4 regions of the Paenibacillus pabuli genome follow, and region 1 is predicted to be linked to each of the others. Evidence: riboswitches for the same ligand, from Rfam matches in the RefSeq annotation. Region 1 holds a riboswitch; each other region holds the start of a gene.
What was found. A riboswitch is a leader RNA that binds a small molecule or an ion and turns the genes downstream of it on or off. The one in region 1 is predicted to bind cyclic di-AMP.

Region 1 (8,101 bases):
TTGCGTCTTCAGAATCGGTCAATGATGGAGGAAAGGCGATTTCGCTTGAACTGACAGCCTCATCTATGATACTTTTACCTCATAGGATAGGCTTGGGAGGTCAAATCATGGAAGTACTAAAACAACGAATTTTACAAGAAGGCGTAGTCATCTCGGATCAGGTGCTGAAGCTGGACGGATTATTAAACCATCAGATTGATCCTGCACTGACGATGGAGATGGGCCGCGAGTTTGCCGCTCGCTTTCGAGAAAGTGGAGTGACCCGGGTCATTACCGTGGAGTCTTCAGGGATTCCGGTTGCTTTTGCCGCAGCTCATGAGCTGGGGGTGCCGCTCGTATTTGCCCGTCGAAAAAAGACGCTTCTGGCAGATCCCGATGCCTACTGTGAACGCGTACCTTCCTTTACCAAAGGGATCGTAACCGATATTATGGTATCCCGCGAATACATTCATGAGAACGACCGTATTTTGTTCATAGATGATATTATCGCCAACGGAGATGCTGCTCGCGGTGTCATCAAAATCATTGAACGTTCGGGCGCGGAACTCGTCGGATTCGGTGTCGTGGTCGAGAAATGTTTTCAGGCCGGAGCACGCACGATCCGTGAGCAGGGAATTCCGGTGGAAGCCTTGGTGCGCATTCGTTCACTGAATGATGGAACCGTGCAATTCGACGATAACCAAATGTGACAGTTTAAAGGAAAAAGCCTATTTTTTGAACAATGCCTTTGCATGACCGCGGATTTCATTTATAATGGGGTTATGTTAGGGAGAGGAGGCAACACCATGGGGAACCAACCGGCATCAGAACAATTTTTTATTGAAAAGCTGGCGGAGTCGAAAGTTCATTTTGAACGTGCCCTGGATTGTAAACATACGGAATTCGATGACCTTTATCCCTATATGATTGAACATCCTCAATTTTTCTGGTACAAACGCTATGTTGCCTGGTCAGAGTTGCTGACCATTGTAGGCTTGTGTGAAGAGTTGTCCTTCGCTTGGAAAGAACAATTTACACCGCATCAAGTGGAGTACCTTGAAGAACGTGTGATGTCCGCCAAAGTGCTTGATTTTTGGTTCGAGAAGAACGACAGCAAAGAGCACGCGCAGCGGTAACTTTCAGTCGGGACATTTTTCGAATGACATAACAGTCCAATACAGTCACGTGAGACCTAAATGACTTTTCATTTAGGTCTCTTTTTGTAAATAATTTTGGAACATAGGAGCCATAGACATGATTAGTGATGCAGAACTGGATGCACTGCGCTTATCGGGTGAAAAAGTAAGAGTGATACGGGATGGTTTGGAATCCAACGATGTAACCGGGATTGTCGTTGCATGGGATGGGGAACAGGTGCTTATCCGTCGCCAGAACAGACGTGTGGTCAAGCTGGATCGTAGCTATCGCTATCAGCTTTTTAGCGAACCACGTCAAAGTCCGGTTGATGAATAGAATCCTTTGGAGACTGATGCATGGAATTACCATGGATGGTTTGGCATAATCCAACCACTCGGGAGAGAAGATAGGTACAGCGAGAATTCGTAAACTTTTCAGCCGAGAGGATGTGCGGGTAGCCATGACATTGATGAATGATAAGGTTCATGCCTATAAGGATCAGATTGGAGAATTAAGAGATGTGTTGCCTGGTGTGGTCAAAGCGTACCACGAATTTACCGGGGAATGTTTTCAGTCAGGTGCGATTGATGCCAAAACGAAGCAGCTGATTGCCCTCGGCATCGGATTGTTTGCCAATAACGAGGTATGTACGTTTTACCACGTGGAAGAGGCACGAGCGAAGGGAGCAACCGATCAGGAGATTATGGAGACGGTTGCCGTAGCCGGAGCGGTAGGCGGCGGTCACGCGCTGTCTCAAGGTGCAATGCGTGTGCAAAAAGCATTACACTAGGTTGTTCCTGTAAGCGAGTTTGAATAACAAGACAGCAAAACAGGCTCTGGAATAATCCAGAGCCTGTTTCTTATGCAATTTATATTTTTCCAAGCATTTTGTTATACATAAACTGTCCAGTTACACGGCGTGCTGTTACATAGCGGTCATTGAAGTATGGGTTCGACAATTTGGTGATGCTGACACCCTTACTGCTAGAAGCATGAGCGAATTGTCCGCCCCCGATGTATACGCCTGTGTGCGAAATGCCACTGCCTGAAGTGTTGAAGAATACCAGATCACCTGTGCGCAGATTGGCTTTGGATACCGGGGTACCTGCCTTGGCTTGTTGCTGTGAAGTACGTGGTAATTCAATGCTATATTTTTCGAAAATATATCTCATAAATCCAGAGCAATCAAACCCGGCCAGCGTCGTGCCGCCCCACTTGTAAGGTATACCAGTCATGTTGTTAACAACGGTGTTGATACTGCTTGCCTCAGTGCTTGCTGCACCAGATGTAAATAGAACGGCTGCGCCAAAAATAGAAATGATCAGTTTTTTCAAAATCGATGTTCTCCCTTCGATGCCTACGGAGTTAGCTAAGGGTTCGGTAGAAGGTTCCCTATATTTCCTATGTATAAGAATAATTCACCCAAAATGGTTCCCCCGTTTTCAAACATGAAACTCGGCAAATGAATAATTAATATTTTGTAACCTTTTGAAACTATATTGCATAAATGCGTAATTGTCAAACGTTTCTTACTCCTTCAATGTTAACGGAATTCAAGACTTTTTGCAGAAAGTAGTAGTTCTACATGTTTATTTATGATGACAAAAACGTAATTTGTGTTTCAACAGCAATCAAACTGGACAAATAAGTAAATTGGAGAGATAGAGGAGAGCAAGTTTCATTTTGAACAGGAAAAGTCAGTTCTCGACCGGATCTTAAACTTCCGGCTGTCATTCTTCTTTAATAATTAAATTAAGTGTTGACTCGTTGGATTCCACATGATATATTATTTCTTGTCGCCGCGATAGATTATCTCGGAGATATACCATATGCGGTCGTGGCGGAATTGGCAGACGCGCACGGTTCAGGTCCGTGTGGGCTAACCCCCCGTGGAGGTTCGAGTCCTCTCGACCGCATCATTTTATTAACAATAGGTTTCTGATCTGCTTTTCTGGCAGATTGGGAACCTTTTTGTTTTTCAAACAAAATACTAGAGTTGCAGTTTGTCCAATGAGAAAGAATGGCAAAATAAACCTCGAATAACCCCAAGATTTTCAAGACAGAATGTACATAAATGGGGTGAATTATCTATGAGGAAAAAAGGGATTCGGATATTGCTTTCGATCTTGTTATTGGACATGCTTATCGGATGTCAGAGCTCGAAACCTAAAGAACAGGATTTGATGCGGATAAATTCCGCTAATGGTGAAAATACGAAAAAAGTCATTTTCCTGATGGTGGATTCTTTAATGTATCAGGCGATCGACCAAGGAATCAGCAAGCAGGAGCTTCCTGCCTTACAATTCCTGATCGAACACGGACAATATTATAAAAACCTGGTCAGTTCTTTTCCCACGATGTCCGTCACGATCGACAGCTCATTGCTTACCGGAGCGTATTCGGACCTTCACCGTGTACCGGGTCTGACTTGGTATTCTGCGGACAACAAGAAAATGATCATGTACGGAACCGGACCGACGGAAGTGCTCAAACACGGAGTTAATCCGGTGTTGACGGATGCTCTGGTCCATTTAAACGGGAGTCATTTGAACAGGAATTTACCCACAATCTATGAGGACCTAGCCCGGCAAGGATTAAAGTCGGGTTCGATCAACGGCCTGATATACAGGGGGACGTCAGATCAAAAGTTGTCGATCCCTCGTTGGGTTCAAATAGCAGCTTCTTTACCAAAAGAGATTGATGTGAAAGGGCCGGACTTACTGTCCCTGGGTGCATTGTCTAATCCGTTTCAAGATATTAAAGATTTGCCGGATGGCTTAACGAATCGAATGGGCATTCATAATGATTTTGCTATTGAAGCCGTAAAATATTTGGTTCAATCCAATAAATTGCCGGATTTTTTGTTTGTCTATTTACCGGATTTAGACCGGGAGTTACATAAGAAAGGCCCCACGGGACTTCGTGGGGTCAAGGAGTTGGATCAGCAGCTTCAATCCGTATTGCAAGCATTCGGTTCTCCGGAAAAAGCTGTGCAAGATGCCATCTTTATCATTGCTGGTGACAGCGGAATGACCCGTATTCTGCCTGCAGATCAAAATCCCGTCATTGATCTGTCCTCTTTGCTCGGAGATGCCCAAATTATGCGTCCGGGTGATGCTGTATCGAAGGAGACTGAACTCATTCTTGCTGTCAATGAAACGATGGCCTATGTATATTCATTGAAAACAGATCGTTCCCTTAGAGATACAGCAAACTTGTTAAAGGATGATCCACGCATTGATTTTATTTCTTGGAAAGAAAAGGAGTGGAATTACGCAATTCAGGGATCAACAGGCAAACAGATCAAATTTAAATCAGGAGGTAACCTAACCGATGTATACAACCAATCCTGGACGGTCGAACAGAACGAAGAAGTACTGGACTTAAGTTTAAACAAGGCTAAACATGCATTGAAATACGATGAGTATCCAGATGTTCTGAAACGGTTGTCAAGCGCGCTTCGTTCACACCAAGGTGAATTTTTGGTTGTCACGGCCAAACCGGGATATGAATTTACCAGCGGCAGTTCACCAACGCACAAGGCCGGAGGGGGCCACGGGTCCATTCGTAAAAAAGAATCGCTTGTTCCCTTGATTATCAGTGGAACAGATCAAAAGCCTGAATATTTACGAATCGTGGATTTAAAAGATTATTTGCTTAACCTTTTAATAAAAAAGACTTAAAGCAAGAAAAAGTGCATTGATGAGTAAACTGTTTGAGTAGTTTGTTCAAGAGATTCGAAGCTTGGGCAAGGACCAGGGGTTTGGCACTTTTTACAAAAACGACCTCGCTTCTACAGTCAATCGGTAGAGTGCAACTTGCCGACCACACGGGTGCGATACCAGAGGAGCCAGCTTGATATTTGCTTTGTGACTTCGGATCGCTGACTTTCGGAATGACTGTTTTGATCATGAGACCACCGGTATCTTAGATACCGGTGGTCTGTTTGCGTTTAATAAAGCTGTGCTTTAGAACATCTTTCGAACAGGCGACATCTTCTGCCGCCAGTCAATGTTGCTTAATCTGCGACGTCTGTGGAAGCCCTAGGACATCCATTCCGATTTTCTTTAGATACAGATCCATTGCCATATGGAGAAATGCCTGTTCTATGGCTGTTGTACCCCTGCTTTCAAGGTGAAATGTACGCAAAATTCCGAATTGTACCTATCTTGAAAATAGTACATCCACTATTCTTTTCTCGTAAGGAAAGCGCTACCATTATGGATTTAATTTCACTATTTCAGAGGGGGTAGGGATGATTTGAAACGAATGGGTAAAAGGATGGCGATGGCTCTTCTGGTGTTCATCATTGCAGCAGTTCAGTTTGGTTTTACAGGAACCAAAGGTCGTGTGGTTGAAGCGGCGGCAGATACAACATTGGCCGAGAAACCGTACATGGGCTGGAGCAGCTACAGTATGCAGGTGTATGACCCTTCCGTAAAATGGACATCCGCGGAGAGCATCAAGAAGCAATCGGATGCCATGCGAGAGAAGTTACAGGCCCATGGCTATGAATATATCAACATTGATGCGGGATGGAACGGAGATAATGATGAATACGGAAGACCGATTCCTAACAAAGAGCTGTACCCGAACGGATTCCAGGAGGTCATTGATTATGTTCATAACAATGGTCAGAAGATCGGAATCTATTTGATTCCCGGTTTATCTATTGATGCATACAACAAAAACCTTGAGATTTATGGGACGGGCGGAGCTTGCCGAATGCAGGATATTGCATATCAGCCGCTTACCGTGATGGATGCTTGGAATGCGTATACCTACAAGATTGATTTCTCAAATCCATGTGCTCAGAAGTACATTGATTCCATCGCTGATCTTCTGGGCGAGTGGGGTATTAACTTTGTCAAATTCGACAGCGTGACTCCAGGATCAGGAATTAACAATCTGAGCCGGGATGCACGGGGAGATGTGGAGGCTTGGTCCAAGGCTTTGGCAAGGCATAATATCTGGTTCGAGCTTTCATGGGCACTGGACCACAACTACGTGGATTTCTGGAAAAAACACGGCAACGGCTGGCGTATCGACTGGGATGTCGAAGCGTACGACAGCAATGTGGGTCTGACACAGTGGGCTAATATTGCACGCCTGTTTCCGATCGCCGCACTTTGGTGGCGTGATGCAGGGCCTGGCGGATGGAATGATTTTGACTCACTAAACGTTGGCAATGGTTCCATGGATGGGCTCACCAAGGATGAGCGAAAAACGGCCATGACATTCTGGGCGATCTCCTCTGCGCCGTTGTATACAGGGAATGACATGACCAGGCTGGACAGCTATGGACTTGAACTTCTTACCAATGACGAAGTGATTGCTGTCAATCAGGCTGGACGTCCGGCCCATCCGGTATCGATTGATACCCAGCAGCAGGTATGGTATGCCAATAACGGGGACGGAACGTACAGTGTGGCTCTGTTTAACTTGGGTAACCGGAGTGCTGAGGTCAACGTCAATTGGAGCGATATCGGTCTGGAAGGATCGGCGTCCGTCCGTGACCTGTGGAGCCATTCCGAACTGGGTACCTTTAACGAAGGATTCAGCAGTGGTTTATTGGAGCCTCATGCTTCACGAATGCTAAAGGTCAAGGCACTGAGCGGAACATCGACTGTGAATGACGATGATACAGGTATGCGCTATAACGGAGATTGGAAGCGAAATGGAGGCAAGGAGCAATTAGAGGGTTCGCAGGACCTGAGCATAGCGATTCAAGATTCCACAGGCAATGAGAGAGCGAATGCGGATACAGCAAGCGATTCCAATGTGGCAGATGAACCGGCTGCTGTACCTTCCTTTTCAGGAGACGATGCCACGGTTACCGAGGTGGTCTACGTCAACGATGACGACAGTGAGATACAATACACAGGTTCATGGAATTCGAATGCCGGCAGAAGTTTCGGAGACTTCAATGATGATGTGCATTATACGGAAAAAGACGGCGACTATTTTGAATACACGTTCACAGGCACAGGCATCGAGCTGCTGACAGAGAAGCATCGAGAGCAGGGAGATATGAGCATTATTCTCGATAATGGAGAGGCAGAACTGGTAAGTGCGTATACCGATGGAGAAAGGGAAGTTCAGCAGGTATTGTACAGCAACACAGATCTGCCAAGTGGAACACACACCCTGAAGGTTGTTAAGGCATCGGGCCAATACATGCTTCTGGATGCACTCAAGGTAATCAGGGAAAAAGAGGCTGTTGGGCAGAACAGTACAATAATTCCAACTGCTGCAGACTTCGACAAGGCAGTGGATCAGCAGACAGATGTAAAAGTCACGTTAAACCTGAACGGCAATACGTTAACTGGTGTGGAGTATGATGGGGGTCATCTCGGCGAAGATGACTATGATGTCGTTGACAACACGTTAACGATCAAGAAACAATACCTCAGACAGCTGCCCGTGGGGACAACGAAGTTAAACGTGGTATTTAGGGCGGGTGATCCTCAGACGCTGGCGATTAAGGTTATTGATACTTCAGGAATCCGATTTGCCATGATTAATAACGACGATCCCGCAATTAAGTATAGCGGCAATTGGTCACGCAGCACAGGTAGGGCATTTGGCGACTATAAGGATGATGTGCATTACGCCGAGCAGAATGGCGATTATTTTGAGTACGAATTTAGGGGAACCGGTATTCAGTTTTTTACGGAAGTCGATCCGTCCCAGGGTGACATGGATATTTACGTGGATGGTGAGTTCAAGGAAACGGTAAGTGCTTACCGTGACGGACGTTTGGCACAGCAAAAGGTTTATAGTATTTCAGGGCTGCCAGATGGACTGCACACACTTAAAGCCGTGAAAAAGTCGGGACGGTTCATGCTGCTTGACTTTCTTAAGGTGGAGATTCCCAATATCATAGAGCCGGTGAGCGCTGTTTTTGACAAAGCTGAATCTGCGAAAGCCGATATTGAAGTGACCCTTTTACAGGAACCGGAAAGTTTCAAGAAGATTATGAATG
Region 2 (8,101 bases), on a different contig from region 1:
ATTATCCTGAGACAAATATTTAAGCGTGCGAAAGAGCTGGTGAAGCAGGGATTCCATTTCCGTTTCATGCTGGAGCCGTTACCGCAGCTGTTTGATGGTGTGCTCTCTGTTGATGAATATTTGCAATTGGATGAGGCGTTGGTACAGACAGCATTCATGCAGTGGCGCAAAGAGAACGATTCTGTTCTGAGCGAGTTATGCGAACGTTTTATCGATCGCAGGTTGTATAAGTATGTAGAGGTTGAACAGATCGATGTGGAAACGATTGAAGAAATTCGGGTTGCCTTTGCCAGAGCGGGTCTTAACCCCGAATATGATCTGGAAATTGATTTTCCGACGGATCTTCCGTATGATGTTTTTCGTCCGGATGAATCGACAGATAAACAGATTCTGCTGCTGGATAGACAGGACAAGCTGCATGAATTGTCCGAGGTTTCGGACATCGTTCGTTCGATCAGCGGAATACATCGTGGTAAGCACCATCTGTACTATCCGCAAAACAAGGTGGACGCCATCATTCACGAGCTGCCATCTCATATTCGCCCCTACTTTTCATGATCATGAAATGTGCAATCAAGAGCAAATTTTTTACAAATTAGCTATGAAAGAAAGAGTTTCTAATTCGAGATATTACCATGATACAGTAATCTGCTTTAATGGAGAGTATATGTAGATCGACATAATTTTGTAATCCACACTTTTTTTGAAGAAGTTGAGATCACGAGGGCGCCTATATATAGTAGAAATTAAATCTGCTAATTCCACATCTTGTACTCTGGAAAATCAAATGTGATGATAAAATCTGTGATTTTTATATGATTTTGATTGGGATAGAAAACAGTTATTCGACAGGAAGGGAGAAATACACATGATGTTATTCGACACTCATACACACTTGGATGCACCGCAATTCGACGAGGACCGCGAGGAGATGATTCAGCGCGCTGTAGACGCCGGGGTTGGCTGCATGATCAATGTCGGTTTCAATCGGGAGACCATTCCATCCACGATGAAACTTGCCGAAACGTATGATTTTATTTATGCTGCTGTAGGCTGGCATCCTCAGGATGCGATTACGATGCAGGAGGGTGATCTCGAGTGGATTGCGTCTCTGTGCAAACATGAAAAGGTTGTTGCCATAGGCGAGATTGGTCTGGATTATTATTGGGACACTTCTCCCAAGGATGTTCAGCATCGTGTCCTGAGACAACAGATCGGACTAGCTCGTGAACTTAACATGCCGATTGTCATTCATAATCGCGACGCTCATGAGGATATTGTCAAAATTTTGCGCGAGGAAAAAGCTGGAGAAGTCGGGGGTGTGATGCACTCGTTCTCTGGAAGCTGGGAAACGGCAAAACTCTGTCTGGATCTAGGGTTCCATCTATCCTTCGGGGGACCAATCACGTTCAAAAACGCCAAGCAGCCAAAAGAGGTACTGGCGAAGGTGCCAATGGACCGATTTTTCATCGAAACAGACTCCCCATATCTGACACCACATCCTTATCGTGGAAAACGAAATGAAACAGCGCATGTACGTCTGGTTGCAGAGGCAGCTGCGGAAATTAAAGGCATTCCGGTAGAGGAAATTGCTGCAATAACGACCAAAAATGCCATGGAACGATTTGGGATTCGTTAAAAAACGAAGCAAATGCGGTGAAAAAGAGAGGTAGACGGAGCGAATTTGCTTTTTGATCCAAATAAATGAAGAATATTACAATATTTTAACCAAATATTTAGAAAAACGTACTTGAACAACGCTTTACAACATGCATCGAAACAGGATATCATCTTTTCAGTGAATTGTTGTGCGGAAAATTGGACAGATGTTCGGGGGATGAACAAAGGGACACTTTCCGATGACACAACAATACTTTTCATGAACCGATCTCGCTGAGTCTCCGTTAACGGAGAGCGGGGGAACCAATAGGGCTTAAACATCAGTGAAAGCAGCTGATGCGCATCATTCGCTGACCCAAAAGCAGCGAATGCCTTTGCGAAGCACTATTTGATTTCTTCTTTGGGTCTCGGGGTGAATTCAAGGGCATCCGCCATGAGCGGGTGACCGGAGATAGGGCGGCTCTCTTTCGCCCGAACCCGACAGCTAACCTCGCAAGCGGAAAAAGAGAGGCAACCTCGTGCATGAATTTCCGATATTCAAAATCATTCGGAAAGCCACGAAAGAGTTCCTCTTAGACTCTTTCTTTGGCTTTTTTGTTTTTGAATAAAAGAAATACGGTCATCATACGGTAAGTATTCAGGTGGTGACATCATGTTGCGAAGAGTGGTTCATGATGCAGAACCGGTCAATGGGATATGGACCTGTTTTGTAGAAAATTTGGTATAGTCGCGTCAAAGACATCATGCATTAACTTTAGACGGCGAGGCTATGAAGGAGGACGGAGAAGTGGGCACATTCCAACCAGAAGAGACCCATGAGTCACGATCATCCAGTAAGTCTTACGCGTTGCGGTGGAAGCATGAGAACTTGCGTCAAATGGCACTGATCGCTATTTTCTCAATCGCGCTTACAATCATGATCTTGTTAGTCGTTTACGGTCAAGCCGGGAAACAAATTTCGCTGGTTATCGATGGCAAAGCTCAAGCGGTAGAGACTCGTACAGGAATGCTTCAAGAAATGCTGGAGGAGCAATCAATCACAGTCAGCCCTCATGATGAGGTATCCATGCCTTTGAACGGGGCAATCGCAGATGGAGACCGCATTGTTATTGAGCGGGCCGTTCCAGTCAATATTACGGCAGACGGAAACACCAAGACTCTGTATACAACCGATTCATCGGTAGAAGATGCAATTCAGAAATCTGGAATTGAGGTTGCCAGTGAGGATAAGGTTTATCCAGCGCTCGCAACACCAATCAAGGCAGATATGAAAATTCGCGTAGTGCGTGTAACAAAGCGTACAGTGGAAGTGGAACAGCCGATTGCGTACAAAGTAGTCAAAACGGCTGATCCTAGCTTGTACAAAGGTGACAATCGTGTCATCGTAAACGGTAAAGAAGGTACACTTGTACAACATATCGAAAAGGTGTTTCAGGATGGAGAGCTAGTCTCCAAAAAAATGGTGGGCAAATCGGTATCGACCAATCGTGTCGATAAAGTAATTGCTGTTGGAACCAAAGCGAAACCTGTTGTGAAGGAGCCGGTGATTCAGACGGTATCGGCCCAAACATCCACAGCAAAGAAAGAAACGACAACGAACTCGAAGAAAACCGCTGCATCAGGCAGCAAAGTCATTACCGTCTCAGGCACTTCTTTTAAATATTCCAAAGTACTTAAAAATGTATCGATGACCGCTTACTCTTCTGAGGAACCTGGCATTGGCACAAAAACAGCTTCCGGTACCCGGGTAACTGAAGGACGGACCATTGCGGTTGATCCCAAAGTGATTCCGATCGGCTGGTGGGTGTACATTGAGGGCCTCGGCTTCCGTCGTGCGGAAGATACTGGCGGCGCCATTAAAGGCAACAAAATCGATGTGTATTATGACAGTGTGAAGCATGCCCTGAACTTCGGACGTAAGAAAGGCAAGACGGTATATGTCATCGGTCCGGTTAAGCCGGAAGCGAACTAAAATCGTTTTACTTTGAAATGGGAATGCTATAAAATATAAGCATGAATGAATCATGCGGAATATGCGGCGGTGGAGTCTGAACAGGCTCACCGCCGTTTGGCAGAGAAGAGGATATTCCTCTTCTTTTTGCGTTAGAAAGGAAGAAATGGAACATGATAAAAGAAGTCATTGTCGTAGAAGGACGCGACGATACCGTCGCCATCCGGCGGGCTGTTGAGGCTGACACAATAGAAACGGGTGGATCTGCCATCAACCAGCGAATTCTGAAGCGAATTGCACTTGCGCAGGAGAGACGGGGTGTGATTGTTCTTACGGACCCGGATCATGCGGGTGAGCGGATTCGCAAAATTATTGCAAACAAGGTCCCAGGCTGCAAGCATGCTTTTATTCCCGAAGCAGATGCAACGCGCAAAGGGGATATCGGGGTTGAGAATGCCTCACCTGAGGCAATTCGTCATGCGCTGGCGCGTGTGCATACCTCGTATGAGGGTGTACCGAGCCTGATTGATTGGGAGGACTTGATTGCAGCAGGACTGATTGTGCACCCGCAGGCAGCCGCAAGGCGTATGGAGATGGGGAATCTGCTGGGCATAGGTTATTGTAACGGAAAGCAGTTCCACAAGCGGCTGGGCGTATTCCAGATCAGCCGGGAAGAGTTCTCTGCAGCATTATCGCAAATTGAACGTGAAGGATTGTGAGCGTATGAAAGGCATGGATGAGACTTTAGAAATTGCAACACCTAAGCGAACGAAAGAAATTATTCAAAGGCACGGATTCTCATTTAAAAAAAGTTTGGGTCAGAACTTTCTGATTGATCAGAATATATTGAATAAAATTGTAAATGCTGCCGATCTGGACGAGTCCAAGGGTGCACTCGAAATCGGTCCGGGGATCGGGGCACTTACGGAGAGACTGGCCCGGGTAGCCGGCCCTGTAACAGCTGTGGAAATCGATCAACGTCTACTGCCTATCCTTGGTGAAGTCATGGAACCATATCCTAACGTTCGGGTACAGCATGGTGATGTGCTGAAGCTGGACTTGGCGGGGCTTTTCCGTACAGACTTTGCTAGTGTAAATAAGGTGAGTGTTGTAGCCAATCTGCCGTATTATGTAACGACTCCTATTATGATGAAACTGCTGGAAGAAAAACTGCCGGTAGACAGCATTGTCGTCATGATCCAGAAGGAAGTAGCAGAACGAATGGCAGCTGCACCGGGCTCGAAGGACTACGGAAGTCTGAGCATTGCAGTCCAATACTACAGTGTGCCTGAATTGGTCTGCATTGTGCCGCCAACCGTATTCATTCCGCAACCGAATGTAGAATCAGCCGTCATCAAGCTCAAGGTTCGTGAACAGCCCCCTGTCGAAGTACCGAGTGAAGCGCATTTTTTCGAAGTGGTACAAGCCTCATTCGCCCAACGGAGAAAAACCATCTCGAACAATCTGAAAGCCCGCTTCTTCACGAAGGAAAATCGGGAGCAGGCCGACCAGTTGCTGGAGCAGGCTGGCATTCAGCCGTCCAGACGGGGTGAGACACTTAGTTTGCAGGAATATGCGACCCTAAGCACTGTAATGTGGGACGCAGGAGTTCGTGCCGGTCTGTAAATTCGGATGAACCAAACCGGGTCCTTGCCCATACGATGGGGTAGAGGTGATTATGTTGATGAATATCGGAGACTTGGTCGTTCGTAAGTCATACGGTGGAGACGTGACTTTTCGGGTGGAAGGCCTCCAGTTGGATAGCGCGGTCATTAAAGGGACCGAATTCCGGCTGCTTGCCGACTCCCCCGTGGACGATTTGATACAGGTTCCTTATGAACCGCAGAGTGCCAAGACCAGGCAGGCACATGTAAAAGCGCATCAGACACTCTCCAGGCTGCAGCAGAACCGGATTGAACAGGCAGAACGTAACCGTGAAGGCCTAGCACAGGACTGGTCTGCACAGCGGGAGCCGGCTTACTTTGAAATGCCAGGCAAGGTACTTCATTTGGATGGAGATCCAAATTACCTGAAAAAAAGCATGAGTCTCTATGAGCAGCTTCGTGTTCCAGCAGAGGGTCAATATGTCCATGAGTCAGCCATGGCCGATGCCCTGTATCGTCTTCTTCCCAAAGTGCAGCCTGACATTGTAGTCATTACGGGCCATGATGGAGTGCTGAAGACCCGTCAGCCTTACGACTTATACAGTCTCGGGAGTTACAAAAATTCACAAAATTTTGTAGCAGCGATCCAGGTTGCAAGACAATATGAACGTCATCTGGATGCGCTTACGATAGTTGCAGGAGCATGTCAGTCCCATTTTGAGGCACTACTGCGGGCAGGTGCGAACTTTGCCAGTTCACCAGGCCGAATTCTGATTCATGCTCTTGATCCGGTATATGTGGCAGCCAAGGCAGCCTTTACTTCCGTTAGGGAAACGGTGAATATGAATGATATTTTGCATAACACCATAAGTGGCAGCCAGGGTGTCGGTGGTGTCGAAACACGCGGCAGCTATCGCGTTGGTCTGCCTGGTTTGAATGATTTATCTACGCTAAAAGTGAACCCGTCAGCTGTCTAATGCAGGTCATTTAAAGTCCCGAATTGGGGCTTTTTTCATTTGCAAAAAAATTCATTGACAGCAACTTTTCCATGCTGATATAATATTTAGTTTTGATTTGACATTGACTGTAAATTCAGGTATAATGGACAAGAAAAGAGGTGGTCGTCGACAATGGCTAAAAATACGCTGTTGGATATCAAACGCAATCTCGACGCTCATATAGGTCAAAAAATTATGTTGCGGGCTAATGGTGGCCGCCGTAAGACCATCGAGCGCACGGGTGTATTGGAAGAAACGTACCCTTCTGTTTTTATCGTCAAGCTTGATGAGGAGCAAGAAACCTTCAAGCGAGTATCTTACAGTTATGCAGATATACTTACGGAGTCGGTGGAAGTCATGGTATTTGACCCAGGCAGCCAGACGCCTAACTCCTACATGGAGACGTAAGCATCGTTTTACAGGCAGTTCGCCCCTCGCGGCGGATTGCTTTTTTATTTGTTTAGAAATACCGTCCAGGCAGGCATGTGCAGGAATGAGGTTTAACCAGAAACGGCATACTACTTGAACAGGCCACTACTGATATGCTGAACCAGTTTATCGGAAAAGGTGGTTCTGACGCTGTCAGGAAGAAATCCTGGTTGAATGGACTTATCAGAACTGCTACTTCAAGGAGGATGGTTTCATGAGCCGCAGAAGAAGAAGTGTGATGTCAGATGAGCTCAAGAATGAGCTGGCAAAAGACCTGGGTTTTTATGATACCGTGCAGCAGGAAGGCTGGGGTGGCATCAAAGCCAAGGATGCGGGCAATATGGTGAAGCGTGCCATTCAGCTTGCTGAAGAGGCAGCACGCAAATCGTAATTCGTTTTAGACGGTTTGGAGAGCGGGGCCTTCCACAAGGTTGACCTCGCTTTTTCCCCATGAATTCGGAATAGAAATGACTTGACAGCCCCATTTTGATATAATATGTTAAGTTGTCTTAGGGAAAAGGTGAGGACGGGTGAAAGCCTTGAAAATTTACGAAAAAGCGCCTGCTAAAATTAATTTGATGCTGGACGTTTTACATAAAAGAAGCGACGGCTTCCATGAGGTCGAGATGATCATGACCATGGTCGATTTGGCAGATCGGCTGGAAATGTCAGAGCTGCCTCGCGATACGATATTTATCTCCAGTCAGGCCGGGTATATTCCGCTTGATGAGAAGAATTTGGCATTTCAGGCTGCCAGATTAATCAAAGAGCGTTACGATGTTCGTACTGGAGTGCACATTCATCTCGACAAGAAGATTCCGGTGGCTGCCGGTCTGGCAGGTGGCAGCAGTGATGCTGCAGCTACACTGCGTGGCTTGAACCGCCTCTGGCGTCTAAATATCCCGGACCATGAGCTTCAGGAACTCGGAGCAGAACTGGGTTCGGATGTGCCTTTTTGCATCACTGGGGGTACAGCACTCGCTACAGGACGTGGAGAGAAGCTGACCCCAATGCCTAACCCACCGCAATGTTGGGTTATCTTGGCCAAGCCTCCAATCAATGTCTCAACAGCGGATGTGTACGGAAGATTCCGAAGTGACAAGATTGTGCGGCATCCAAGTGCGGCCAAAATGGAGCAGGCCATTCGTAACCATTCCTTTGCCGAAGTGTGCGGACAGATGGGTAATGTGCTTGAGGATGTTACGCTTAAGCTGTATCCGGAAGTTCAGCATCTGAAGGATGCCATGATGAAGCTGGGTGCAGATGGGGTGCTCATGTCGGGTAGTGGCCCAACGGTATTCGGGCTGGTCTCCAAGGAAGCAAAGGTTGCACGTATCTATAATGGACTGCGCGGCTTCTGCAAAGAAGTGTATGCAGTACGCATGCTGACTTAGATTTCGCTTTTATAATGTACAAACACGTATAAAGGTGGTATATTTTTAAATAATTATTCGGATTTGGATGTTTTCCGTGATCGTGAGGATGGATCTCTGTGAAGA
Region 3 (8,101 bases), 1.8 Mb from region 1:
ATCCTCCCGTAGGGTAAGGGGATTCATGGTGAATTCCATTGTCAGCCAAAAATACATTTTCATGACCAGCCGTGATGCGAAAAATATACGTAAGTCGCTTGAATTTAGGTTTAACCGGAGCCTCCCAGTAATCGAACATGCTGTCAGACGCAGCTTTTTCCAGTTGGACTTCTCTGTAGGTCCCGTTCCAATCATACTTATCACCAGTCAGTGCAGTCACATATTCTACATCATCTCTCTTCGTCCGTACACGCAGATGAATCGTAGACGTGTTGTAGGCATAGGCCCACTTGTCACGGGGAACATGATACATCGCTTCGAGCAGCATGACAGCACCTCCTGTATCAAGATGAGTTATAGCATTACATAACCAAGCTAGACAGCAAATGAACCAAGAGTAGTTTACATAATCAGAAAATTTTTCACGGCTTTCATCGTTTTCATTTCACAAGCATCTCCAGGTAAAGCCTGAATATACGTATGCACAATAAACAAAAGAGGTGTTTTCTGCAGAACGGGAGAAATCCGTTCAATCTGTAGAGAACACCTCTTTGATTAACACTATAAGCTTATATTATCGAACAGCCTGTTCAAACTCTGTGCGAATGGATTGCAGCAGCGCAGGCTTAGTCAACACATCGTAGGCCGTTGTCGCAAGAGCTTTTGCACCCAAGATCATGCCGTCCAGTGCCCGTTCCTGTAATGCGAGATCACGGAATTCGATGGAATGCAGGGTATGAACCTCATCAACCACCCGAATGTAAGGATGAATTGCAGGACAGCGTAAGGATACGTTACCGATATCCATGGACCCATGATCATTTCCTGTAACAATCTCGTCTTGTGGAATACCAAGTTCCATAAGGTTTTCACTAAACGCTGCAGATAACGATTCATTGGTTACCATCTCATCATATGAAGTTTCATAATTGGATGTCACGAGACGACATCCCGTTTGCAGCGCCGAACCTTCGGCAATCTGGATGACACGCTGCGTGAGTGTATTGAGCTCTTTTCTTGTTGCGGCGCGCACATAAAATTGGGCAGAAGCATAGTCGGGAATGATGTTAGCAGCCTGACCACCGCTATTAATCACGCCATGGATCCGGACAGTGCTTCTCACTTGCTGGCGGAATGCATTAATGCCGTTAAAGGTTTGAATGACGGCATCGAGAGCATTGATCCCCTCATGCGGACTGGCCGCAGCGTGAGATGATTTTCCGTGGAATTCAAATTGCACGGCATCAATGGCTAGAGAGCTGCCTGATTTCTCATAAGCGTAGTAAGGGTGGGCCATCAGCGCGATATCACAATCATCAAACAGACCTGCTTCAGCCATTGGCACTTTGGCGCCACGCGTCTCTTCAGCGGGTGTCCCGAAGACTTTAAGCGTTCCACCGACTTCATCCAGAATGGACTTGAGACCGACAGCGGCACCCAAGCTCATCATACAAATCAGATGATGACCACAAGCGTGACCAATTTCGGGAAGTGCGTCGTATTCACATAACAGTGCTATGGTTGGTCCTGTTTTGGCAGCGGAGTAAGTCCCGACAAAAGCCGTATCCAGTCCAAGTACGGGAGCCTCAATTTCGAAACCGTGAAATACCAGTTCTTCCTTTAAGCGGGCAGAAGCGAGATATTCCTCATTCCCGAGTTCCGGATTGGCACCAATGTATGATGAAATCTCTTTAAAACGGGAAGCATATTGATCAATAACCGACAAAATTTGTGATTTGGTATGTGTCATCGTAGACTCCTTATGCAAAATGAAAATAATTTAGTCATTATATCATGTTTGCTTGGTTTTTTCAGAAACAAGTCAAGATTTGTAAACACAAAACTCATTGCATAATCATGCATTCTACTTTATAATGACTCAGGCATCAACATGAGAAAGCACATAATGTATTGTAAGGGGAGAACAGGGTTGAAATTGATTAGTCGTTACACCATGATGCTGTTGACCTTTGTCGTTTTATTGACGGCAGCCGTTCCTTCGGCGCTGGCAAGTGGAACTACGGGCACTTCAGACAGTAAAAAATTGGTACTCGGCACAAGTGCCGACTTTGCACCATATGAATTCCATAAAGTCATTAATGGCAAGGATGAGATTGTCGGATTTGATATTGCCATTGCCAAAGAGATTGCTGCCGATTTGGGAGTAGAACTCGTAATCGAAGATATGGGTTTTGACGGCCTGCTGCCTGCCTTGCAGAGTGGCCGCGTGGATATTGTTATCTCAGGTATGACACCAACAGAGGACCGCAAGAAAAGTATCGACTTCTCGGATACCTATTATAAATCGAAACAAGTCATCATGGTTCGCAATGAGGATAAAGATAAATACCCAACCATGGCAGAACTGGAAAATGAAAAGATCGGAGCACAGAAAGGCTCGATTCAGGAAACGATCGGACAGAAGATTACTGGAGCCAAGCTGACTTCTCTTGATAAAATCTCGGACATTGTGCTTCAGCTGCAAACTAAACGCATTAACGCTGCAATTGTTGAAGATACGGTGGCCGCAGGTTATTTGGATGATATGATCGGACTTGCTCCTGCAGTTCCGGATGAAGAGCAGGTAGCAGCAGCGATCGGAATCCGCAAAGGCAATACTGAATTGCTGAATGCAGTCAATGGTACGCTTGAACGACTGAAAAGCGAAAATAAGATTGAGCAGATGGTAACTGAAGCCAGTCAATTAATGGCAGACCGTGAGGTCAAATCGCCAAATATTTTTGAAGTATTCTGGCAGTACAAAAGCTTCTATGCGACAGGCGTTGGATATACGCTCTTATTGTCTGCACTCGGCGTAATCTTCGGGGTAATTATCGGTTTGATCATTTGCATGTTCCGGATGCATGATACTGCAATTTTGCGGTGGATTGGTACGGCATATGTCGAAGTCATTCGTGGTACGCCGATGCTGGTTCAGTTGATGATTATTTATTATGGTCTGGCCCTGACATTTGGCATTACGTTCTCGCCTCTTCAGGCGGGTATCTTAACACTTTCCATCAACAGTGGTGCTTACCTTGCAGAAATCTTCCGTGCGGGAATTCAAGGGGTTGACCGCGGTCAACTCGAAGCAGCCCGTTCGCTTGGGATGGGTAGAGGCGCCGCAATGAGATTTATTATTTTGCCACAGGCTTTCAAAGCAGTGCTGCCTGCCATCGGTAATGAATTCGTAACCATCATCAAGGAATCTTCCATTATCTCGGTCATTGGTATGGTTGATATCATGTATCAGGCAAGTGTAGTCAAAAACATTACGTACCAAGGAATGAATCCGTTCCTTATTGCAGCAGCTATATACTTTGTATTGACATTCATTTTGTCCAAGCTGCTGGGTCGACTGGAAAGGAAGTTGAGTGCAAGTGATAGACGTTAGACAATTACACAAATCCTACGACAAAAACGAAGTACTTAAAGGCATAGATGTCTCAATTGGCAAGGGCGAGGTCGTTGTCGTGATTGGTCCTTCAGGATCGGGTAAAAGTACATTCCTGCGCTGTCTGAACCTGTTGGAGCAGCCTACTTCCGGTGAGATTAATTTCGAAGGGGTATCCATCACGGACCGCAAACACAACATTAATGCAACTCGGGAAAAAATGGGGATGGTGTTCCAGCACTTTAATCTGTTTCCGCATAAAACCGTGGAGCAAAACATTACCATTGCCCCAATTAAGGTCAAAAAGCAGTCTGAACAGGAAGCGAAGCAGATCGCAGCAGACTTGCTCAAAACCGTTGGGTTATTGGAGAAAAAGGATGCTTATCCGAGTCAGCTGTCTGGTGGACAGAAGCAGCGGATTGCCATAGCGAGAGCCCTTGCGATGCAGCCGCATGTGATGCTGTTTGACGAGCCAACCTCTGCACTTGACCCTGAAATGGTCGGTGAAGTACTCGACGTGATGAAGCGCCTGGCTGAAGGCGGCATGACTATGGTTATCGTTACCCACGAGATGGGCTTTGCCCGTGAAGTTGGAGATCGCATCATCTTTATGGATGGCGGGGTAATCGTGGAAGAGGGGACACCTGATGAAGTATTTGGTCAGCCTAAGCATCCACGTACGCGTGACTTCCTCGGTAAAGTTTTGTCATAATCGTTGAACATGATCAGCCAGTTAATCATATTGGATGGACTAACAAAAACGAAATCAAACAGCCTTGTTAACTTTATGGTTAGCAGGGTTGTTTTTTTGTGTGGATAAGTATCCACTGTCTTAAAAGTAACGTTTCTGTCATTGTTCCAAAGCTGCATAGTCACTCCAGATTTTGAAAAAATCCTTATTATTAAAGCTGTATAATGAGTTGTTTAAAACAGTTGGTAACATTTACTACGGACCCTGGTTACAGAATTGTGATATATTGTTCCTGCCGAAACTTCCTGAGGAGGAAGTGCGGAGGATGTAATGATGCAGGCCGTGAAGGGGAAGATCGATACGCACGCTGCTTGGGGTGAATTAGGGGTACATAACGCAATACGCATGTAACAGCAACCTATAGGGTGGTTTCCTCCATCCGAATCCGACAACTAACTTCGCAGGCACAATGAGGGAGGAAGACCATGATTAAGAAGAGAACAATAGCCAAAACAGCAGCAGCCCTGCTGACAGCAGCAATGCTCATTCAGGCCGTTCCAGCTCACGCTGATTCTGTTCACGTGGCCAAAGAGGGGGATACCTTCTACACCTTGTCGAAAAAATATGGGGTTGGACTGAGCACACTTATCAAAGCTAACCATGATATTTCGCCTTACAACATTTATGGTGGTTTGAAAATTACGATCCCAGGAAAAACAACAAATACGGCCTCGGCTGCTCCAGCTGCCAAGAGCTCTTCCGAAGCAAAGGCGATCACGACAGCTAGCCTTGATGTGAATGCTGACGAGAAAGTCGTTCAAGCTTGGGGCAAAACGTTTGATTACAGTAAGGCTGTTGAAGTGAAAGCAACAGCATACTCTTCGGCCGCTTCTGAAAATGGTGGATGGGGTGCTGTAGATTACTTCGGTAATCCGCTTGAACTCGGCACGATCGCAGTAGATCCGAGTGTGATCCCACTGGGGACGAAGGTTCTTGTTACAGGTCACTCCCATCCGGGGCTGCCTAAGCAGGCATTTGTGGCTACTGCACGTGATGTCGGCGGGGCGATCAAAGGCAAACGGATTGATATTTTCATTCCTGGAAGTCAGAAGTCTGTGAGCACTTTTGGTTTTCAGGATGTTGAACTTTATATTTTAAAATAAGTATCATCGCCAATAAAAGGGTGCCTTTATGACACGTTTAACGTGAAATAAGGGTACCCTTTGTTTTTAACAAAAAATAAGATTGTTAGTTTCATGATTAAGATGTGTTTACTATCCACTATGCCCTGTATTATTTGCTCTTCGGCAATTGCAGCATTTCGTCCAGAGTCACCAGATTGAAGCCCCTGCACCGCAGTTCATCAATAATCTCCGGAAGTGCCCCAATGGTACCGGACAGATTTGAACCCACGCCGCCTCCCGCATGTTGAAGAATGATGGAGCCTGGCTTGACTGCAGATAAAACATTTTGCTTAACCTGCTCTTTGCTTAGGCCTTTCCAATCCAGCGAATCCACATTCCAGTTAACAATACTGTATTGTTGTCTTGCGGCCCATTGCAGCTGTTTCTCATTAATGTCTCCGTATGGAGGACGAATCATTTTCGGTGTGTACCCGGTCAGTTTACGAATAATGTCACCGGTATGTAGAATTTGTTTGCGAAAAGCATTTAAAGACAGCTTACTGAATTCAGGATGGTTGTAACTATGGTTTCCAACAATGTGACCTTCCCTAACGATCCGTCTGACGAGGTCAGGATGTTTCTCAGCTCGGTTGCCAACAATAAAAAAAGTCGCTTTTACATTATATTTCTTCAAAATATCCAGTACCTGCGGTGTGAAGCGCGGATCAGGCACATCATCAAAAGTCAATGCCACCTGTCGGGTTGAAGGTCCATTGGTTTTGAAAGTATCAGCATATTTCTGCCTTAGCTGACCGAGCGTCAGCTGTTCATCTTCAGATAGGTCAGGCTTTGCAGCAGGCGTACTCTCTGGAACGGGTTTAGCCAGCAGCTGCCCAGAAGTATAGCTTCCGCTTAGAAAAACAAGGATCAACATGGCGAATGCGATGAGGCGAATACGCATGATATAGCCTCCTTTGTCAAATGGCGTTCTCTTTGGTATGCCCGGGGTGATGGTTCATTATGCATAGTGTGAGAAGTTTCATTGTCCAATCTGACCGATAACACTCATAATTCCACCATTACATATACACACAAAGGACAGGTGGATTAGGATGAATACTTATGATTTGAAGTCGGTTCGTTTGCAGGTCATTGAAGCTGGAGAAGATCAGATATTTTTGGTCACGGGTGGGAAAGCTCATATAGGAGCTGTGGCGACCTTTTATCCCGAAAGAGAACGCGTGGTGGGAACTGCAGTCCATATTCCTGGGCACAAGGAACAAGAATTATGTGAGCGTCTGGCACGAAAGGCTGCGAATTCTCTCAAGGTGACCGTCACCGTTATTATGGGTATTCATTTTGACGCCATTACGCGTATGCAGATCGATGAGATCGTACTGACGGCAGAAAAGCTGCTCGATGATCATTTAAGCCGGACGAAAGATGTAAAATAGTAGATTTTGGGTGGCTTCGAATCGTGTTTTATGATTTTTTTTGGTAAAATTGAAACGGGTTGAAGGTTACCACGTATGTATGATTATATACAAGATGTAATATCGACTAGGAGGAATACCATAATGTCCATTTTCAAACGTTTGCGTGATTTAACGATGTCTAACATTAATGCCATTATTGACAAGGCAGAAGATCCAATCAAAATGACGGATCAATATATCCGTGATATGCAGGAAGATCTGGAAGATGCCGAGAAGGCTGTTGCTCAACAAATCGCGATTGAGAAAAAATTCAAGCAGCTGTTCGAAGAACAGGAAGCATTGGTGAAGAAGCGTGAGGAGCAAGCTCATACCGCAGCACGTGCACAGAATATGGATCTGGCGCGCCGGGCTCTGGAAGAGAAAAAAGCTGCCGAAGTAAAAATGGCGGAATACAAAACAAGCTATGATCAAAACAAGGCTTCGGCAGACAATCTGCGCGGCAAGCTGGATGAAATGCGCAAGCAATTGACACAAATGAAAAACAAACGTGAAACGCTGGTAGCGCGCTACAACGCAGCTAAAGCACAAACCGAAATCAACAAAGCCCTAAATGGGTTCAGTTCCGACACAGCCAGTGCAGGCATGAAGCGTATGGAAGAAAAAATGATGCAAATGGAAGCACAGGCAGAAGCGAGCAACGAGATGTCGTCCAAAGGAAAATCACTTGATGAAGAGTTCGAAAAAATCGGCAAGGATCAGGCCGTTGAGGATGAACTGGCGGCACTCATGAAGCAGTACGAAAATAAAAACTAAACCTTGCATCTTACGCAGGGTTCACCAGCGGAGGAGAGACAGCGTTTCTCCTTCGCTTTTAAATGCGGTTCATGTTGATAAGTGGGGGCTGTGTAAATGTATTTGAACATTTTGGCGATGCTGGTCTGGACATTATCTGGTTCGGTTTTGCTTTTTGTTTTGATGTATGTGGATTCATTGTTTACGAAGTATAAGGATTTTGCGGAAGTTAAGGCAGGGAACATGGCGGTTACGACACGGATGGTCATGAAGCTGTTTGCTCAAGGGTATGTGCTTGCCACTTCGATTTCGACAGCGGGTCATCTGGGTGAAGCATTACTTGTATCCGTTGTTTCGTTTGTCATCCTGCTTATTCTGGAAAGCGTTGTGCATTTTATGATTCGCACGTGGGCCAATCTGGATTTGGACACAGGAATTCAGCAAGGAAAGACAGGGTACGGCTTGTTCTCCGGTGCTTTGCACATCGTGGGCGCATTAATTATTGCAGCTTGTTTATAAGATAACGAACGGGAGTAATGGGTATGAGTGTATGGAAACGGATTAAAGGAATACTAGCCAAACCCGAACCACCACGAGCAGAGAAAACCATGCTGGAACTTGAACCTGGGGATATCTGTGAAGTCTCTCTCGTAACGTATGAAGT
Region 4 (8,101 bases), on a different contig from region 1:
TAGCCCCAACAAATTTCTCTTAGGATAAAGCTTACATAATAAAACAGGTTAATATTTAAAAACTACTTTATCAAGATATAAACAGTCATTTTTTAGTGGCTGTTTTTTTCATGATATGACGAAGAGGCCCGAACCATTCCCGAGAGGGAAGGCAGGGGCCTCTTTGCTGTGTATCTCATGATCCTTATTTCTTCTCAGCCAGCCACATCGCGATATTGGCAATTTCCTCGTCCTTCAGTTTGTCCTTGAAGGATGGCATGCCACCTTTACCTTTGACAATCGTAGAGTAGATTTTCTCCAGATCATCCTTGCTGCCGATGTTTGCTAGAGCAGGTCCTACGCCACCTTGGAGCTGATCTCCGTGACAGGAAATACAATTGGCTTTGACCAGTGCTTCAGCCTGTCCGGCATCCATTGTCACTTCCGGCATGGTTGGTTTGGCTTCTTCAGCCACTTCTTCTTTCCCTGGAAGCGTAAACATTAAAACAATAGCCAAAGCGCATGCTGCAAAAAATACCCCGCTCATGATCCATTTGTGCATCCCTTATGTCCCCTCCAGAATGAAAGATCATCTAAATTGAAACTGTCCATATCATTATAACGGAACCTGTTATGACATCATAGCATTTTGTGGTAATTTTTTGAACTAATCACATAAACGGGTATGAAATTTTCTGTATTGCGGGTCTGAAGGTTAACGAGGTCCCTCATATACCATGCAATAAAAAGGCTTCAAGCCGCTCGGTGTCTGTCGTTCATAGGTATCCTGGGTAACAAATCCGGCCTTGAGGTAAACTCGAATGGCTCGTGCATTCCAAGTGAGCACTTCGAGATCGATCTCATGGGTAGGGTTCCGCCGAATGGCTTCCTTCACGATCGCAGAGACGAAGGCAGTGCCCTGCCCTTGACCACACTGTTCGGGATGCATGCCAAGCCCGATCCGTGTCACACCTTCGAGCGGAAAGAATTGAGCAAATCCGCAGAGCTGATCCTGCTCTCCGAGTACAACCGCATATTGCTCTTGGCGAAGCTGCTTATCGCCGAATTCAACTTCCAGCGCCTTCATCTGTTCCCAGGGCAGCCAGCTATAGATGTTGTAGGGTGGTTCATATGTCCAGCTGCAGATCAATTCTGCATGTTCTTCTTGCATCGGCACAACGTGAAACGTTACAGAAGCTTCATCCATACCACTGCACGCTCCTTTCATTGTGAACAAGCTACTTTAGTCATACGCTGAGGGTCTATCACATATGTCATTTCATATTTAATCCTGATTTCACTCTACAAAAGAGGAGGGCATTTGGCAAGGTTTAGCTCCCTGAAAAAAAAGTGAAACAAAAGATCGGGGAATTCCGTTTATATTATAGTAGGATGGGTAAAAACATCATAAGGGCATGGACGAACAAGCACAAAAAAACCGCCGGATACATTCCTGCGGAGAATGTACCGGGCAGTTGATTTATGCTTCGTTACAGTATGATGTTGCTCAGCTTGTCCCTAGTCGAGGGCCAGTGACTCATATGCGTCCGTGCTCATAATCCGTTTAGCGCCAACATAGCGGTTGGCCCAGTAGTTCTCACTCAAAGAACTGATGGTAACCCCTTTGGAAGACGAGGAGTGTGCAAACTTCCCTTCCCCCACGAAGATGCCTACGTGTGAAACCCCTTTACCCGTTGTATTGAAGAATACCAGATCGCCTGGTCTCATTTCCATGCGAGATACGGAGTCGCCCATGTCGAATTGGGAACTGGATTGACGAGCCAAATCGATGCCCAGCTTTTCGAATACATACCGTGTGAATCCAGAGCAGTCAAAGCCGTTAAGCGTTGTTCCACCACTTTTGTATGTAGTTCCCATTGCTGAATCAATTACTTTATCCATTTTTGAATCTGCGAATGCGCTGCCTGCTCCAAGCGATAGAGCGAATGTTAAGCTAAGTACAGCTGCTGTTAATTTCTTTTTGAACAAGAGATATACCCCTTCCAACGCCTGCGAGGTTAGCTTAAGGATTCGGTTGAAGGTCCCCTATGATCCCTCTGTAGCAAGATCAATTCACCCATAACTGGTTCCCCCGCTTCCCAGGTGCCAGGAATTTGGCTATGCTAGTTGTGCACCTGCGAAATCAAGAAATGACGATTTAATTTTAAGTAGTTACAATTCATAAGTTAAAGATTACAAAGTTGTTACTAAAAACTCACTGCGATTATTGTAACAGAGGAGTAAAGCTTTGGCAACGTTTAACAAGAAAATTAGCAAAAAAAACCTCGACCTTTGACGGGGAAAGGTCGAGGTTTGCTTTTGTGAAGCGTAAACATGGACACGAGTTTACACGAAGATGGTAACAATTTTTAGGTGGATCATTACACTTTTTAACCTTTGGAAGACTTGGACTGCCACAGACGAAAATGAGCGCATATCTTCCAAATATCTAGTAAACATCTGGCGAGCGGATAGGTTTGTTGCAGGATCAGACCCATTAGGCCCGTCAAGAGCCAAGACGCAGAGGTGAAGGCCCCGAAGATGAGCAGATGGATTGCTCCCAAAACCAACGCGATCCCAATGACAGAAACGATATGACGCAAGGCAAGAAATAGAGCGTGAAATGTACCACGGATCCCGCCCTGACCCTCTGGGGCTCCCGCCCCAAACTGCATATAGAGCAAGGCATGGTGTATAATCCATCCATATACGATCCATCCAGCGACATATGGAATGCCTGGCAGCAGCAGCTGCAGCGAATGGAATCCATCGAGAAAGATGCCATACAACTTGGGGACAAGCCAGTACGCAGGCAGCAGCAATAACAGTGTTTTAATGAAATGAAGCAGCAGCATCGGTTTCCACAGTGCCTTGATCCCGCGTATAAAAGGAATACGCTCTTCCGTATGATTGAAGTGTTGTAATGAATAGATCAGCCCTGCCTGGATGAGAGGAGTGATCAGCATGCGGAGCAGGAGCATGGCCCCCAGTATCCATAGATAGCGATGAACCTCGGGATGTGTAGACAGACTCAGCTGGCTTTCCATTTTGAATAAAATTGTACTAAGCTCCCCGGCGTCAGGTTCCGGATAGCGCAGCAGCAAGGGAACGACAGCCGATTGCACCATTCTATAGATGAAGTAACCCCACACCAGCTGATAGAGAAACAAAAGTGCCGCAATGAACATATGCTGACGAACGAGAAACCAGCCCTCACGTATTTTTGCTTTCACTGTCTCCACCTCACCATGACAGACCTCCGAATATAGCTTCTATAAGTTTGGTTACACTCATGCTCCAGCGGAACTTGGACGGCTCATACAGACCCGCCTTCAAAAAGTTGTTCATATGACGGTTCTCCAGTACAACGGTATATAACGGATCGGTCATTGCCCAGGATACAGGCGAGCTGTAAGTTAACTTGTACGTAATTCGACCGTTACTGCCATCCCATTCCTTGGCGACAATGTGTCCATCTTCAAAAACAATGCGAACGGGCACCTTCTCGTAGTCGCTGCCTTTCTTCAATAATGTTACCGATGACTCGTACAATGTCTGACCGTCTTTTTCTACAGGCTTGACCTGGATATTCTCCACGGCGAAGTCGGCCATGCCGTCCCCATATACATATTGATTAAAATAATCAGACCAGGACGTACGGGTCACCTGTTCCACGACCTTTTGAAAATCAGTCGAAGTGGGATGTTTGAACCGATATTTTTTTACATAGGTTGAAAGAATGCGTTCCATCGTTTTTGCGCCCACTTGTTGTTCGATGCCCAGCAGCACAAGCTTGCCCCTGGTATAGACATTGGCTGCATAATGATTCTGGGAATCAAACTTCCAGGACTCCTGTGTAAGTGAGGCGGGAGAAGTAATTAAGCCGGATTGAACCGGAAGGTTGGGGATAAGTCCGTATTCCTGCTCCATCAGTTTGTCTTCTGCGTAAGAGGTGAACCCTTCATCCAGCCAGGCCTCCTCAAATTCATTGCTGGCAACCATGCCGTAGAAGTACTGATGTCCGATCTCGTGCACAACCGTGCGTTCCAGATCGTAACCTGGCGTAGTGTCGTCGGCACCGAAGGCTGTAACTAAAGTAGGATACTCCATGCCGCCTGCTCCATTGCCCATTTTCGGGGGAACAACAATGGAGAGTGTGGAATACGGGTACGGACCAAACCACTTGCTGTAATTGGAAAGAGCTGCTTTGGCCGCATAGAAGTAACGTTCCTTCAGATCCTGGTGGGCCGGATCCAGATAGAGCTTGATTCGTACGCCTGGAACATTGGGAGCCGAGAAGGGTTCCTCCGCATAAACAAAGTCGGGTGAGGCTGCCCAGGCGAAATCATGCACATCGTCAGCATAGAATTGATAGATCTTCTCGCCGTTTTTTATAACAGCCTGCTTCGTTGGAAACCCGGTCGCGGCGACTTTGTATGTTTCCGGTACCCGAATACGCACACTATAGATGCCAAAATCAGCATAAAACTCGGAATTCCCGTGGTACTGATGCAGATTCCAGCCCTCAGCCGTACGTCCTCGCACGCCTGCAGGCTCATATACACTGAGTTTAGGGAACCATTGTCCCGCCATAACGAAGTTTTCAGCGGTTCCCATACGGGCAAAGATTTTGGGCAGCTTGACCTCAAACCGGGTGTGCAGTGTAATGGTTTCCCCGCCCTTGACTGGCTTGGGCAATCTTACTTTGATGAGCGTTTTGTCTTTCATGTTTCCATCATCCGGCTGTACATACTGCATCCGGTGCAGGAGAGAGAGTCCGTCCTCTGTTTTCATCTCCGTAATATTCATGGAGCCGTACCCGTCCGTTGGCATCACATCACCGCGAAGCTTTCCTCCGGATTCCTTCATAAATGTCGTATCACTAGAAGAAAATGCATTGGGGTATAGGTGGAAATAAAGTTCGCTGACTGTTTTTTTACCCGGATGGGTCCAGGTAAGTGTCTGAGTTCCCTCTAGAACATTGCCGTCCACCAGCTTCACGTCCATGTGATATTCCACCACGCGGTTGCTGAACACCTCAGCAGTAGGTGTCTGCACGCTTTCTGGAGGTGCCGGAGTTTGGACCTTAGCCGGAGGCTTGCCCAATTCCGGGGCGAGCGTTGGCAAGTCGGATGTCGTAGAGCGAGTGTGATCCAGAGTGATCCATATGGCTCCGGTAAACACACACAGGGCTAGAATTGCAGTGAGCCAGCTCTTGGCGCGTAGTGGAATCATCGTTAAATACCTCCCGTTGACAAGCATCTACAGCATGTATATGTTTGCAATGGGGCGATTATTAGTTAAAATATTTGTATCAACCCTTGGAGGCTATAAATATGGATCAAAACGAGCAAAACGGCAAAAAACAGATTGCCTTGAATATCGTAAGTGCCAAAAGCAAACACAAAGGTTTCGGTGCAGGCTCCATTGATCTGAACAACCTGTCGCCCGTCATTATCGATAATGGCGAGGCAAAGATTGATATTGGCGCCATGCATGCGAAGAGCAAGGTAGAACGTGGAATTAAGTTTTCGACGAATCGGGAAGACGTACCTAACGGTCGCCAGGTATGGCTGGTTTGGGTAGCTGTGGATCGTACGGAACAGGGACAATTGTACGGCGGTGCAACGGCATGCGAGATGTGGATCGATACCGAGGCAAAACGGGGATGGAAACTGCTGGCTGACCATGTGAACCGGATGGATTATGCAATGAAGCGCCGCTTCATGCTGGATGAGCTTGGACCGGAGGATCGAGCAGCTCTCAAGAAGCTGTTGGTTACACACAATGAAGAGTGGTGGAATGCTTCTCCGGATGAACTGAAAGAAGCACTCTCCTGATTAAAGCAATTATGCTGTTTCACTCAGAAAGAACATGAAAAGCCCCGAAACCGAATTGATCGGATCGGGGCTTTTGGCTTGTCAATTGGTCAGAGGGTTGAGGTATAGTTGTACACAGACGATCTGAAAAAAAGCCTGAGGTAATTCAATTACAGTGACGTAATTAAGTCGTTACGTATTTGCGTCATTCCACCCACCAACGCTTAAAGTCTCTCCACCACGAATGCTTCTCTTCCTGGATTCCTTCTTGATTTTGTACTTCACGACTTCCATCATTCTTCTTGGAATCAGTATTGTCCGTTGTCCCGCTACAGGTTTCCGTAGGTTCTGTGCCGTCTATGAAGACTTCAAGCCGTTTCTCTTCACAGCCATTACCGGCCAGTTTTCCGGACTCCGGATCAATATACACACTGACCACATGATCGGGAACAGGGAATATCTTCGGCGGCACACTCGCAAGAGCCTGCTCTGTAAACTGGGCGAACATCGGTGCTGCACGGCGACCATCCGAAGTGGAGATGGCTTTGCCCTGATCGTAACCGACCCATACTGCGGTGGAGAGCTCTGGGGTAAAGCCGACCATCCAGGCATCCGTATTGGTCGTGCCGGTTTTGCCTGCTACCGGCCGCTTAATCGTTGTAGCAACCCGATTTCCTGTACCGCCATTTTCGAACACACTTTCCATTAAACGTGTCAGTACATATGCTGCGGCCGGTTCTACCACTTTCTCGGCCTTGGTTTGTGGTGCTTCATAGATTACACGTCCTGCTGCATCCGTCACCTGTAGGATGGCGACAGGAGGTGTCCGCTGTCCACCTGCAGCGATAACGGAGAAGGCCGATGCCATCTCCAATGGACTCACGGGCGAAGTACCCAAGGCGAGAGAGGGGACAGCGCTAAGATTGCTTGTAATCCCCAGGCTCTTGGCCATGTCCACGACCTGATCAGGCCCAATCTGCATAATCGTATTGACCGCATAGATATTGTCCGAGGCAGCAATGGCCTGCCTTAGATCAATTTCACCCAGATACTTGTCGCCGAAGTTGCCGGGCTTATAGGTTTTGCGGTCATTATCATAGTGAAACAGGGTTGGTTCGCTATTGAAGATGGAAGCACTGGTCAGCTCTTTGGATTCCAGCGCAGCCAGATACATAATGGGCTTAAATGCAGAACCTGGCTGGCGTGTCGTCGCCAGGACATGGTTGATCTGATTGGTCCGATAGTTTTTGCCCCCTACCATAGCTTTGATATAGCCTGTACGAGGGTCTATGGAGACGAGAGCTGTCTCCAGTTCACTGCTCGGATCCATACCTTTGGCTACAGCGTCTTCAGCTGCCTTTTGCACACGCAGATCCAGAGTGGTGTATATATTTAGTCCCCCATGGTCCAGCATTGCTTCACTAATACCCAGCTCCTTGACCGCAAGGCTGCGAATGTAATCCCTGAAATAAGGCGCACTTTCTACTGTTTTCCGTTCACTTTCCGGTTTAAAAGACAGCATTTCCTCATAAGCCTTGTCCGCTTCGGTTTTTGTTATCTTGCCGATATCGACCATGGCGGCCAGTACGATCTTCTGCCGATCCTTCGCGTTCTTCATATGGTTATATGGAGAATAGTAGGTGGGGCCTTTTGGAATGCCTGCGAGCATGGCGCTTTCCGCCAAATCGAGCTGTTTGGCTGATTTGCCGAAATACATGCGCGAAGCTGCTTCAATTCCGTAGGCGCCATGACCATAATAGATTTCATTGAGATACATTTGTAGAATTTCATCTTTGCTGTACTTCATTTCAAGCTGTGCCGTGTACATGGCCTCTTTGGCCTTGCGAGTCCAGGTCTTCTCGTGGGAAAGATACAGATTTCGCGCAAGCTGTTGTGTGAGGGTGCTGGCACCTTGGGACATTTCCATATGCTGCAGGTTAACGAGCACAGCCCGTCCCACCCCTTGAATGTCAAAACCATAATGGTCATAGAATTTGCGATCCTCGACAGCCAGAGTGGCATTGACCAGGTCTTTTGAGATGTCTTGAAGCTGCACGGGTACGGAATCCTTGCCGCCTGCAGAGAAGGTGGCAATGACTTCGCCTTGGCTATCAAGCAGCCTTGAGTTGCGATCCGAATCAGCTAAAGGTAGGCTGGTCGCATATAGATAGACCAATCCTGCAATCGTTGCAATAACGCCGAGAACAGCGAGCAGAGAGAGGCTTTTGATCCATTTTAATAAACGGAACCCGCGTTTGCGGGTCTTCTGGCGATTTTGAGTCATGAAACGGGCTCCTTTCTTC

Region 2: it holds a riboswitch for cyclic di-AMP, as region 1 does, so the genes downstream of both, ABGV42_RS30475 (ubiquitin-like domain-containing protein) here and ABGV42_RS10700 (C40 family peptidase) in region 1, are expected to answer to the same signal.
Region 3: it holds a riboswitch for cyclic di-AMP, as region 1 does, so the genes downstream of both, ABGV42_RS03035 (3D domain-containing protein) here and ABGV42_RS10700 (C40 family peptidase) in region 1, are expected to answer to the same signal.
Region 4: it holds a riboswitch for cyclic di-AMP, as region 1 does, so the genes downstream of both, ABGV42_RS30865 (C40 family peptidase) here and ABGV42_RS10700 (C40 family peptidase) in region 1, are expected to answer to the same signal.

What each region holds. Positions count from the first base shown of each region.
Region 1 is NZ_JBDOIO010000003.1:1,958,300-1,966,400, reverse strand. Features, by position in the region: gene ABGV42_RS10720 (xanthine phosphoribosyltransferase) at 108-689, shown strand; gene ABGV42_RS10715 (hypothetical protein) at 786-1,115, shown strand; gene ABGV42_RS10710 (hypothetical protein) at 1,234-1,452, shown strand; gene ABGV42_RS10705 (carboxymuconolactone decarboxylase family protein) at 1,577-1,906, shown strand; gene ABGV42_RS10700 (C40 family peptidase) at 1,986-2,450, opposite strand; cyclic di-AMP (ydaO/yuaA leader) riboswitch at 2,456-2,587, opposite strand; tRNA gene ABGV42_RS10695 (tRNA-Leu) at 2,948-3,032, shown strand; gene ABGV42_RS10690 (alkaline phosphatase family protein) at 3,207-4,799, shown strand; gene ABGV42_RS10685 (X2-like carbohydrate binding domain-containing protein) at 5,386-8,101, shown strand, end outside.
Region 2 is NZ_JBDOIO010000005.1:835,365-843,465, forward strand. Features, by position in the region: gene ABGV42_RS30465 (HD domain-containing protein) at 1-558, shown strand, start outside; gene ABGV42_RS30470 (TatD family hydrolase) at 869-1,639, shown strand; cyclic di-AMP (ydaO/yuaA leader) riboswitch at 1,882-2,135, shown strand; gene ABGV42_RS30475 (ubiquitin-like domain-containing protein) at 2,408-3,592, shown strand; gene rnmV (ribonuclease M5) at 3,745-4,290, shown strand; gene rsmA (16S rRNA (adenine(1518)-N(6)/adenine(1519)-N(6))-dimethyltransferase RsmA) at 4,295-5,197, shown strand; gene yabG (sporulation peptidase YabG) at 5,256-6,152, shown strand; gene veg (biofilm formation stimulator Veg) at 6,306-6,581, shown strand; gene ABGV42_RS30500 (small, acid-soluble spore protein, alpha/beta type) at 6,817-6,993, shown strand; gene ispE (4-(cytidine 5'-diphospho)-2-C-methyl-D-erythritol kinase) at 7,142-7,996, shown strand; gene purR (pur operon repressor) at 8,095-8,101, shown strand, end outside.
Region 3 is NZ_JBDOIO010000003.1:150,602-158,702, forward strand. Features, by position in the region: gene ABGV42_RS03015 (alpha-glycosidase) at 1-328, opposite strand, end outside; gene ABGV42_RS03020 (M20 family metallopeptidase) at 575-1,750, opposite strand; gene ABGV42_RS03025 (ABC transporter substrate-binding protein/permease) at 1,955-3,394, shown strand; gene ABGV42_RS03030 (amino acid ABC transporter ATP-binding protein) at 3,381-4,106, shown strand; cyclic di-AMP (ydaO/yuaA leader) riboswitch at 4,369-4,568, shown strand; gene ABGV42_RS03035 (3D domain-containing protein) at 4,571-5,248, shown strand; gene ABGV42_RS03040 (polysaccharide deacetylase family protein) at 5,379-6,170, opposite strand; gene ABGV42_RS03045 (hypothetical protein) at 6,322-6,663, shown strand; gene ABGV42_RS03050 (PspA/IM30 family protein) at 6,787-7,458, shown strand; gene ABGV42_RS03055 (DUF350 domain-containing protein) at 7,555-7,956, shown strand; gene ABGV42_RS03060 (DUF4178 domain-containing protein) at 7,980-8,101, shown strand, end outside.
Region 4 is NZ_JBDOIO010000005.1:915,474-923,574, forward strand. Features, by position in the region: gene ABGV42_RS30855 (c-type cytochrome) at 185-541, opposite strand; gene ABGV42_RS30860 (GNAT family N-acetyltransferase) at 695-1,186, opposite strand; gene ABGV42_RS30865 (C40 family peptidase) at 1,498-1,968, opposite strand; cyclic di-AMP (ydaO/yuaA leader) riboswitch at 1,972-2,109, opposite strand; gene ABGV42_RS30870 (hypothetical protein) at 2,370-3,212, opposite strand; gene ABGV42_RS30875 (M1 family metallopeptidase) at 3,223-5,214, opposite strand; gene ABGV42_RS30880 (YwhD family protein) at 5,316-5,819, shown strand; gene ABGV42_RS30885 (transglycosylase domain-containing protein) at 6,004-8,082, opposite strand.